DNA from 3 places in the Streptomyces sp. NPDC021100 genome. Region 2 is predicted to be linked to each of the others. Evidence: riboswitches for the same ligand, from Rfam matches in the RefSeq annotation. Region 2 holds a riboswitch; each other region holds the start of a gene.
What was found. Region 2 has a riboswitch for cyclic di-AMP ahead of ACH4PU_RS05640 (C40 family peptidase). Riboswitches for the same ligand answer to the same signal wherever they lie in the genome.

Region 1 (3,436 bases), on a different contig from region 2:
GGAACTGGCCACCTGGCGGTTCGCCACCCGGGACCTGACGATCGGCGGACAGCGCATCGCGGAGGGCGACCCCGTGCTCGTCGTCCTCGCGGCGGCCGACCGGGATCCGGAACGGTTCGCCGAGCCCGACACCCTCGACCTCGCCCGCAGTGACAATCAGCACCTCGGGTACGGGCACGGAATCCATTACTGCCTCGGGGCGCCGCTGGCGCGGCTGGAGGGCCGGACGGCGCTCGCGACGTTGCTGCGACGCCTCCCCGACCTGCGGCTTTCCGCTGATCCGGCCGATCTCAGATGGCGCGGCGGGCTCATCATGCGGGGCCTGCGGACCCTGCCCGTGGCCTTCTCTCCGGAGCCCGGGCAGACGGGCACATGACTATACGTCAACTCGGCTTGACCATTGCACGGCGCTGATCGCGGTGGGTTGTGGCGCCTGAGGGCCGTGGCTATCTTCTGCCGTCATATTCAGCAGCCACACGATCGGCGGCGGTCAGCAGCCGGTCGGCAGCAATATGAGAGGTGATCGCATGCTCTCCGGGAAAGGCCGACATCGCCGTCCCCGTCAACTGCCCGCCGTGGTCGTCGCCGCGGGCGTGACGGGCGCCGGGATCGCCATGCCCCTGCTCGGTGCCACCACCGCCGACGCCGCGGACGCCCCCACCTGGGACCGCGTCGCCCAGTGCGAGAGCGGCGGCCTGTGGAGCGCGGACACGGGCAACGGGTTCTACGGCGGACTGCAGCTCACCCCCGACATGTGGAAGCAGTACGGCGGAACGGAGTTCGCGCCGCGCCCCGACCAGGCCAGCCGCGCCCAGCAGATCGCCGTCGCCCAGCGGATCCTCGAAGCCCGCGGCCCGTACGCCTGGCCCGCCTGCGCGGTGAAGTCCGACCTGGCCAAGGACGGCCGTGCGCCGGAGGTCAACCCGGGCATGCCGCACGACGCGGTCGAGGGGTCGTCGCACGCGCCGGCTTCCGGGACGTCCGGGAAGACCGACTCCGACCGGTCGCGGGACACGTCGTCCGACAAGGCCGACGGCAAGACCGAGGGCACGACCGACAAGAAGGCCGACGGGAAGTCGTCCGACAAGGCCTCCGGGAAGACGTCGGACACCTCCGCCGGGAAGGACGCCTCCTCCGAGCGGCCGACGACCGGCGACAAGGGCGGGAAGGCCGGCGAGCACGGCACCACCGGCAACTCCGGTACCACCGATGCCTCCGGTAAGCCGGGCCGGCCGGAGAAGCCGTCCGGTGACGACCGCGACACGTCCACCGGCTCGTCCGCCGGCGGCAAGCACCGCAAGCCGGCCGGTGACGCCACGGACACCGCGGCCGACGGGCAGAAGACCGGCCGGGACGGCGGCGCTGACTCCGGAACGTCCGCCTCCGGCACGACGGATGAGCGCACGAGCGCCGGCGCGGACGACGCCGGCACCGGCAAGCACCGCGCGGAGCCGTCCGGTTCCGGCGGGGAACGCGCCTCGCGCGGCGCCGAGCGCGGGCGCGCGGACGCGTCCGCCGTGCACGACTACACCGTGCGCCCCGGTGACAACCTGTCAGAGATCGCGGAGCAGCACCGGGTCGAGGGCGGCTGGCACCGCGTGTACCAGGACAACAAAAAGGTCGTCGGGGGCGATCCGGACCTTATTCACCCCGGTCAGCAGCTCGAACTGAAGAAGTAGCGGGGAAGTTCGCGTCGAATGTCCGTTCCGGATGAAAGTGAGACATGGGTCTCGTTGACATCCGCGCGGAGACGGCTCGTCAGAAACCCGTGAAACCACCTTCACCTGCGGAAACAGTGGGTTCCCCGGGGTGGGTGGAGCAGACGGTGGCTGAAAAGGAGGGTTTGAACCCGTCGGCCGTCTGTGCTTACCGTCGTCATCGCTCGCCATCGCGAGCACCACGGTCGTCACGCCGAATCCTGCCGGCGGCCGGGGGAGTCGTCGCGCAAGCGCCGTAGGCAGGAGCGGGGGAACCACGGTAGGTCGCCGGAACGGTTCATCGGTCAACGACCGACGTACCGGAACGGCTTGGGGTGAAGCCTGGTGAGCGCAAGCCACCGGGCCGGGCAACTCACGCCCGAACCCGACAGCTCACCTCGTAGGCGCCGGTGAGGAAACCGAGTCATGTCCAAGGGCAAGCACCGTCGTCCGAACAAGGCCGTCCGCATCGCCACGCTCGCGGGTGTCACCGGCGCCGCAGTCGCCGCCCCGCTGATGATGGCCACGTCCGCCCACGCCGCCTCCGTGCAGACCTGGGACCGCGTGGCCCAGTGCGAGTCCGGCGGCAACTGGTCGATCAACACCGGCAACGGCTACTACGGCGGCCTGCAGTTCTCGCAGTCCTCGTGGGCGGCCATGGGCGGTACCCAGTACGCTCCGCGCGCCGACCTCGCCAGCAAGGGCCAGCAGATCCTGGTCGCCGAGAAGCTGCTCGCCGCCCAGGGCCCCGGCGCCTGGGGCTGCGCCGGCGAGGGCGGCCTGACCCGCGGTGGCGGTTCCCCGGACGTCGACACCTCCGGCTCCGGCAAGGTCGTCTCCAAGTCGGCCTCCGGCCAGCGTGCGACGGGCCAGAGCCACGCCGACCGCAGCGAGCGCAAGGCGGCGCCGAAGCACGCCGCTCCGCAGCGGGAGGCCGACGAGGCCCCGGCCGCGCCGGCCGCCAAGCCGGCCGCGCCGAAGCACGCCGCGCCGAAGACCGTCAAGATGGGCGACGGGGAGTACCAGGTCAAGGAAGGCGACACCCTCGCCAAGATCGCCGAGGCCAAGAAGGTCAAGGGCGGCTGGGAGAAGCTCTACGACCGCAACAAGGACGTCGTGGAGAGCGCCGACCTCATCTTCCCCGGCCAGAAGCTGCACCTCAGCTGAGGCTGAGGGGTCTTCCGGGGGCGTGTGCCGTACGCGGCCGGGCCCCCGGCCGAGGCCCTGACCGGGGCCCCGCGGCCGGGCGGCGCGTACCGCCGCCCGTACCGCCGGCGTTCCCGGTGCGGCACCCGACCACCGGCCCGGGCCCCCTTCCCGGGCCGCAGCGGAACCGCCCCGCTCTGATGCGATCGATCCCCCCCCGAGCCGCATCGGAGCGGGGCTTCGCCGTGCCCGGGCGCGCGTCGGGTCCGGTGCGCGTCAGGCCGGGGCGCGGACCGCGTTCCGGGGCGCGAAGGCGTGCTCGGGCGCGGGCCGTTCCGGGGCGCGACTGTTCCCGGAGGCATACCGTTCCGAGGCGCGAAACGCCCCGGGCGCGTACCGTTCCGAGGCGCGGGGGCACTGTCGGACGCGCACCCTCCCGGGCCGTGAACCGCTCCCGAGCGCGCGCCGTTTCCGCGCGCCCGGCGGCCGCCCCGCGCGCCGGCCGCCCCACCCGGCCCCACCCGGCCACGTACGGATGCGCCTCCCCCGCCCCGCCCGGTCCCGCCCGCCGTCCGGTTCCCGAATCGGTTCCG
Region 2 (3,436 bases):
TTCCCGGCTGACCCGGCTGGGGCTGTGGGACATGCGCCTTGACGGAGGCGCGCAGCCGCGCGGCCTGCTCCGTGAGCTGCCGCTGCATCTCCCGCAGCTTGGCGAGGTCCGGCTTGGCCGCCTGGAGCTCCTTGCCGATCCGGGCGCCCAGCGAGAGGACGTCGCCCAGGCTTCCGACCGTGGTCAGCCGGTCGGCGGTGTCCGAGGCGGGCACCGTTTCCGCCCTCTCCGCCGTATCCACCGTCTCCGCCGCCGGGCGCTCCGGCGCCGGGTCCGCCGCGAGGGCCGGCCCGGCGACGGCCAGGACCAGCGAGCAGCAGGCCGCTAGGGCGATGGTGGTCGTTCTGCTGATGCGCATGCGGGCAACTCCCTCCAGGAACGTCCCTCATGGGGACGAGGCCCACGGTGTGCCGCGGCGCGGGGCCCCGCAACCGCTCGCCGGGACGGGGCGGGGCGCTTCCGCTGCGGCCCGCACCCGCTCTGACCTGCTCTCTTGACGCGGTCGGCCATTCTTGCCGGGGCCGGCGGGGCGTTCGGCCGGGAGGGTGCCCCGGTCCCGCCCCTTCCCGTTTCCTCCAGGGCTGCGCCCCGGACCCCCTTGTCGCGGCTCCGCGGGCGCGGGGGCTGGCCCCCGCAAGAAACGGGAAGGGGCGGGACCGGGGCACCCTCCCCGCCGGGGCACAATGCATCACGTGCCCCGAAACACCATCACCCCCACCACCCCCTGCCCCTGCGGCCTCCCCGCCGCCTACGGCGACTGCTGCGGCGCCTTCCACGAAGGCGCGAAGCAAGCCCCCACCGCCGAACGCCTCATGCGCTCCCGCTACAGCGCCTTCGTCGTGGGCGACGCCGCGTACCTCCTCCGCACCTGGCACTCCGCCACCCGCCCGCCGTCCCTCGACCTCGACCCGAAGGTCCGCTGGACGGGCCTGGAGATCCTGGCGACCTCGGCGGGCACCGCGTTCCACCAGGAGGGCACGGTGGAGTTCCGCGCCCACTGCGTGGTGCGGGGACAGGAGGACGCGCAGCACGAGCTGAGCCGCTTCGTCCGGGAGAACGGCGCCTGGGTCTACGTGGACGCCGCCTGAAGACGCTCCGGCTCCCAGTCGGTCTCGTAGAACCTCACCCGCTCGTCTTCCCCCGCGAGCCGCATCCCCGCCGCCGTCATGACGCGGTGGGACGGGACGTTGTCGTGGTCGGCGTCGCCCTTCACCCGCCGGACGCCCCGCGTCCGCGCCGACGCCAGGGCGGCGCGGAGCGCTTCGGAGGCGTACCCCTTCCCGCGCTCGGCGGGCAGCAGCCCGTAGCCGACGGTCACGGCCCCGTCCTCGTCGGCGGGCCCGTGGAAGTCCAGCCCGCCGACCACGCGCCCGTCCTCCCGGCGCCGTATCTCGTAGGCTCCCGGATGCCGCCCGGGCCCCTCCCGTTCCGCCGTCAGGAACCGCCGCGCGGCCTTCACGTCGTCGTCCTCCGGATACCCGGGTACCCAGTGCGGCAGCAGCTCCGGGTCCTCGGCGGCGATGTTCTCCGCCTCGGCGACGGTGAGGCGGTGCAGGATGAGCCGGGCTGTCACAAGGTCGTCCATGGCCCGACGGCTATCACCCGCCGACACGGGCCCGCATCGGTTTTTCGCCGTCCCCGCACCGGGACGTCGTCCCTCCGGGCGGCTCTCACCTGAAGGAGACGGGCCGGCGCCGCCGATGAGGCGCCGGCCCGAATGAGACATCAGGTGTCAGACGTCAGCGCACGCGGCCGTACCAGACGCTGTTGGACCAGATCTTCTCCAGGCGGACCTTCTTGCCGGTGCCGGGAGCGTGCCAGATCTTGTTTCCACCCGCGTAGATGCCCACGTGGTAGACGTTGCTGCCGGAGTGGAAGAACACCAGGTCGCCGACGGAGCGGGAGCCGCGCGAGATGTGCCGCGTGGCGTTGTACTGGTCGGCGGCGACGCGGGGGAGCTTCTTGCCGGCCTTCTTGAACGAGTAGAGCGTCAGGCCCGAGCAGTCGAAGCGGTTGGGGCCGGTGGCGCCCCACTGGTACGGGGAGCCGCTCTTGGACGCCGCGACCTTGACGGCCTGGGAGCCCGGGGTGGCCGCCTGGGCGTCCCCGGCCATGCCGGGGAGCAGGACGGACGCCGCGACAGTGGCGGCGGTGAGGGCCGATGCGGTTCCGGCCCGGGAGATGAGCGCGGGTATGCGAGGCAGCGCAGACATGCCGAGTAAGCCCTTCGTCATCCGCCTGCGAAAGATGACCTGTCGGGTTCGGGCTGACAAAGTTGCCCGGCCACCATGTGGCTTCACCCCTAGGACCACCGCCATCGTGGTCCGTCGTGCCTGGGTCTCCCGCTCCTGCCGATCCGCGTGTATCCGGTCCGCACCCGGAGCGGCGGCAGGACTCGGCGTCCGCCCGGGTGGCCCGCCTCTGTGACGGGTTCTTGGTTGTTCGGTGCATGATCCTGCACCATCCACCGGCGAAATCCGGTGCCGAAACGGCCGTCTGTGAGGTTCTTCACGCCGGCCGGAAGGTTTCATTCCGGCGGCTTGACCCCTTCTCAGCAGGGACGACGCCAGGAATTGAGACCGAGTTTCTTCTGCATGGAACTGAGCCCCAGATCCTTGGTCCGACCGCAGAACTCCCCCGGATCCAGCTTGTATTCGACGTGGAACACCGCCTTGCCGCGCTTCACGAAGGGCGACAGTTTGTCGCATTCGCGGAACTCGGCGCACTGTTCGTTCACGGCGAAGTCGAAGTCGCCGACGAGGTCCGGGATCTGGTCGAGGTCGTTCTTGAGACCGACGGACATTCCGCGGTCATGGGCGAGCCGTGCGATCAGGCGGTTGAACGCCAATTGGTGGGCGGCGGTGAGGGGGAAGCCCGTCTCGTTCCGGAACCCCTCGGTCAGGTCCGGTTCGACGGCGTCGAAGCCCTTCTTCCGGCACATGTCGAAACGTTCCGCCATGATCGGTTCGAGGACGTCGAGCCGCCGGATGTCCAGCCACTTCTCGCCCTTCCAGCCGTCGTTGTCCGCGCCGAGCACCGCCTCCGGGAACTTCTTCGCGTCGGGCCGCCAGTCCTCGTACGCGCCCACGTTGACGTAGCAGACGACCTTGCGGCCGTCGGCGTGCAGCCGTTCCACGGTCGCCGCGTCGTTCTCGAAGCCGTCGATGTCGTAGACGGGGACGTCCACCGAGGTGTCGACCTTCCCGTCGAGCTGCCACTGCCAGCGGGTGCCGGGGCGCGGCTGCCAGCGCGCCGCCCGGTCGGCGGGCTTCCCCGACGACGGGGCGGCGGATTCCGGTGTGGACGGGCCGGCGGACGGGGTGTCCCGGGACGGCGCCGGGCTCGTGCCGCGCCGGGGTTTCCCGGGCGCCGTGTCCCGGTGGCCGGGCCGGGGTTGCGCCGACGCGCTGGGCCTGCCGTCCCGCTCGGGCCCGTC
Region 3 (3,436 bases), on a different contig from region 2:
ATCATGGCCCGCGCCTTCTCCGAGGGCACGGACAAGCTCAGCGCCGAGGACTTCACGGCCGAACTGGAGCGCTGCGGCGCCACCCTGGACGCCCACGCCGACCACCCCGGCGTACGGCTCTCCCTGGAGGTCCCCGCCTCCCGGCTGGTCAAGGCGCTGGGCCTGCTCGCCGACGCCCTGCGCGCCCCGGCCTTCCCCGACAACGAGGTCGAGCGCCTCGTCCGCAACCGCCTGGACGAGATCCCGCACGAGCTCGCCAACCCGGCCCGCCGGGCCGCCATGGCGCTCTCCGCCGAGCTCTTCCCGGCCGACTCGCGGATGTCCCGGCCCCGGCAGGGCACGGAGGAGACCGTCGAGCGCATCGACGCCGCCTCCGTACGGGCCTTCTACGAGGCGCACGTCCGCCCGGCCACCGCCACTGCGGTGATCGTGGGCGACCTGACCGGCGTCGACCTGGACCAGGCCCTGGCCGACACTCTCGGCGCCTGGACGGGCTCCCCGGCCGAGCCCCGGCCCGTCCCGCCCGTCTCCGCCGACGACACCGGCCGCGTCGTCATCGTGGACCGCCCGGGCGCCGTCCAGACGCAGCTGCTCATCGGCCGCGTCGGCGCCGACCGGCACGACAGCGTCTGGCCCGCCCAGGTGCTCGGCACGTACTGCCTCGGCGGCACGCTGACCTCCCGTCTGGACCGCGTGCTGCGCGAGGAAAAGGGCTACACCTACGGCGTCCGCTCGTTCGGCCAGGTGCTGCGCTCCGCCCCCGACGGCACCGGCATCGCGATGCTCGCCATCAGCGGCTCCGTGGACACCCCCAACACCGGTCCGGCGCTGGCGGACCTGTGGACGGTGCTGCGCACCCTCGCCGCCGAGGGGCTGACGGACGCCGAGCGCGACGTCGCCGTGCAGAACCTGGTGGGTGTCGCGCCGCTCAAGTACGAGACGGCGGCGGCCGTCGCGGGCACGCTGGCCGACCAGGTCGAGCAGTACCTCCCGGACGACTTCCAGGCCCGGATGTACGAACGCCTCGCGCAGACCGGGACGGTGGAGGCCACCGCGGCCGTCGTGAACGCCTTCCCGGCCGACCGCCTGGTCACCGTGCTGGTCGGGGACGCCGCGGAGATCGCCGAGCCCGTCCGGGCGCTTGGCATCGGCGAGGTGACGGTCGTTTCCGCCTGACGGAAGCTCAAGCCTCCGCATGCGCCCCGGCGCACGCGCGGGGGCGGAGAGGCGCGTGGGCCCTTCGGGGGCCACGCGCCTCCGTTATGCCCGATTTATAGGAGCGGTTGCACCATCCTTCTGTGGCGTGCGTCACTAAAACGGGGTTCCGTTTGCCGTTCGAATCTGACGACGATTAGCTTCATGGCGGCAGCCCGTCGGATCGGAGCCGCAACCGCGGCCCCGGGCAGCCATCGCCGAGTCCCCGTACGGCGCGAGCCAGGGGAGCCGGGGAACCACATGTTCCCTGGGGTGAATCGGGTCCCTCTCCGGAGGGAACCGTAGGAGACCTTCCTGCTCCGAACCCGTCAGCTAACCCGGTAGGCGAGAGGGAAGGAAAGGAACAGCCGCAACCATGGCGTTCACCCGTGCCACCGGGAAGCACCGTCGTCCGAGCCGTGCCGTGCGAGTCGGCGCCAACGTCGCCGGCATAGCCACCCTGAGCGCCGCGGGCGTCGTCGCCGGTGTCGCCGCTCCGGCCTTCGCCGCCTCTCCGGAGGAGGCGCCCCGCGTGCAGGACACCGGCCTCACCCAGGCCGTCGTCATCTCCGACCACGTGGCCGACAGCGTGGACGAGCAGGCCCAGATGCAGCGCGGCGTCGCCGAGCAGGACGCCGCCACCCAGAAGGCCGAGGACGCCGCCAAGGCGCAGGCCGCCCTGGTCAAGAAGCGCGCCGACGAGGCCAAGCGCAAGGCCGAGGCCGAGCGTGCCGAGAAGGCGCGCGCGGCCCGCGAGGAGGAGCGCAAGCGCCTCAACACCTTCGTGATGCCGATCGACGGTTCCTTCGTCTCCACCCAGTACCACGCCTCCAGCGGCCTGTGGTCCTCCGGCAGCCACACCGGCGTCGACTTCCACGCCGAGGAGGGCACCAGCGTTCACGCCGTGGGTGCCGGCACCGTCGTCGAGGCCGGCAACGGCGGCGCCTACGGCAACAACATCGTCATCAAGCACAACGACGGCACGTACACCCAGTACGGCCACCTCTCGTCGATCGGCGTCAGCGTGGGCCAGACCGTCACCCCCGGCCAGCAGATCGGCCTCTCCGGCTCCACCGGCAACGTCACCGGCCCGCACCTGCACTTCGAGGCCCGCACGGCGCCCACCTACGGCTCGGACATCGACCCGGTCGCGTACCTGCGCGCCCACGGCGTCGCCATCTGACCGCGGCCGTCCCCTTTTCTTCCGCCGAGCCCCGCCCGGACCACGCGTCCGCGGCGGGGCTTTCGGCCGTCCGGAGGCGGCGAAGCTTTCCCGCTCTCTCCACTCGGCCCCGCTCTCTTCACTCGGCTCCGTGCGCTCCACTCGGCTCCGTGCGCTCCGCTTGGCCAAATCATTTCCATGGTCTTCCGGCGGCCATCGGAATCCGCGCGGGATTGCCATAGAGTCGAGCGAATCCTGAAGAAGCGTCCCTCGCCCGCGGACCGTCGCTTTTACGCGAGGCCGCGTCGGGGTCGATCCGGAGGTCCGTCCAATGCGGGGACGTTTGTGAACGGCGGGACCGAAGCGGTTCCCGAGAGCCGCCGCGTTTCCGCGCAGGCGGTGTGCACGGCCATCCGCGACGACATCGTCTCCGGCGCCTTCCCGCCCGGCAGCCGGCTCATCGAGGAACTGCTCGCCCGCCGGTACGGCGTCTCGCGCGTCCCGGTCCGGGAGGCGCTCCGCACCCTGGCCTCCGAGGGCTTCGTGACCACGCGCCGGCACGCGGGCGCCTGCGTCGCCGAGCCGACCGAGCAGGAGGCGGCCGACCTGCTGGAGGTGCGGGCGCTGCTGGAGCCGCTGGGGGCCGCCCGGGCCGCGCAGCGGCGGACCGAGGCGCACCTGAAGGTGCTGCGCGGACTGGTCCGGCTGGGCCGGGAGCGCGCCCGCGCCGGGCAGCCGGGCGAGCTGTGCCCGCTGGGCGACTGGTTCGACGAGACGCTCGCCCAGGCGTCCGGCAGCCCCAGCCTGGGCGCGCTGCTCACCCAGGTGCGGCGCAAGATCGCCTGGATGTACGCGCCCGAGCCGCCCGCCCGGCCCGTGGAGACCTGGGAGACGCACGCCGCGCTGGTCGACGCGGTGGTCAGGAGGGACGCGGGGCGTGCCCGGGACATCGCCGCCGGACGGGCCGGACGGGCCCCCGGGGAATTCCGGTTCTGGCGGCCGGTGCCGGCTTCTTCCGCGCCCTCGGCCGGCGTTCGGAAACGCGCCGTTCACACGGCGGGCGCCGGAATGTGACGGCCG

Region 1: another riboswitch for cyclic di-AMP. It lies ahead of ACH4PU_RS17340 (transglycosylase family protein); the one in region 2 lies ahead of ACH4PU_RS05640 (C40 family peptidase).
Region 3: another riboswitch for cyclic di-AMP. It lies ahead of ACH4PU_RS28935 (M23 family metallopeptidase); the one in region 2 lies ahead of ACH4PU_RS05640 (C40 family peptidase).

The regions. Positions count from the first base shown of each region.
Region 1 covers NZ_JBIRQH010000008.1:102,618-106,053, reverse strand. Annotated here, with positions in the region: gene ACH4PU_RS17350 (cytochrome P450) at 1-376, shown strand, start outside; gene ACH4PU_RS17345 (transglycosylase family protein) at 528-1,679, shown strand; cyclic di-AMP (ydaO/yuaA leader) riboswitch at 1,940-2,119, shown strand; gene ACH4PU_RS17340 (transglycosylase family protein) at 2,124-2,864, shown strand.
Region 2 covers NZ_JBIRQH010000002.1:441,659-445,094, forward strand. Annotated here, with positions in the region: gene ACH4PU_RS05625 (hypothetical protein) at 1-358, opposite strand, end outside; gene ACH4PU_RS05630 (YchJ family protein) at 684-1,088, shown strand; gene ACH4PU_RS05635 (GNAT family N-acetyltransferase) at 1,070-1,585, opposite strand; gene ACH4PU_RS05640 (C40 family peptidase) at 1,740-2,213, opposite strand; cyclic di-AMP (ydaO/yuaA leader) riboswitch at 2,220-2,371, opposite strand; gene ACH4PU_RS05645 (endo alpha-1,4 polygalactosaminidase) at 2,552-3,436, opposite strand, start outside.
Region 3 covers NZ_JBIRQH010000020.1:64,599-68,034, reverse strand. Annotated here, with positions in the region: gene ACH4PU_RS28940 (M16 family metallopeptidase) at 1-1,176, shown strand, start outside; cyclic di-AMP (ydaO/yuaA leader) riboswitch at 1,401-1,557, shown strand; gene ACH4PU_RS28935 (M23 family metallopeptidase) at 1,571-2,377, shown strand; gene ACH4PU_RS28930 (GntR family transcriptional regulator) at 2,702-3,430, shown strand.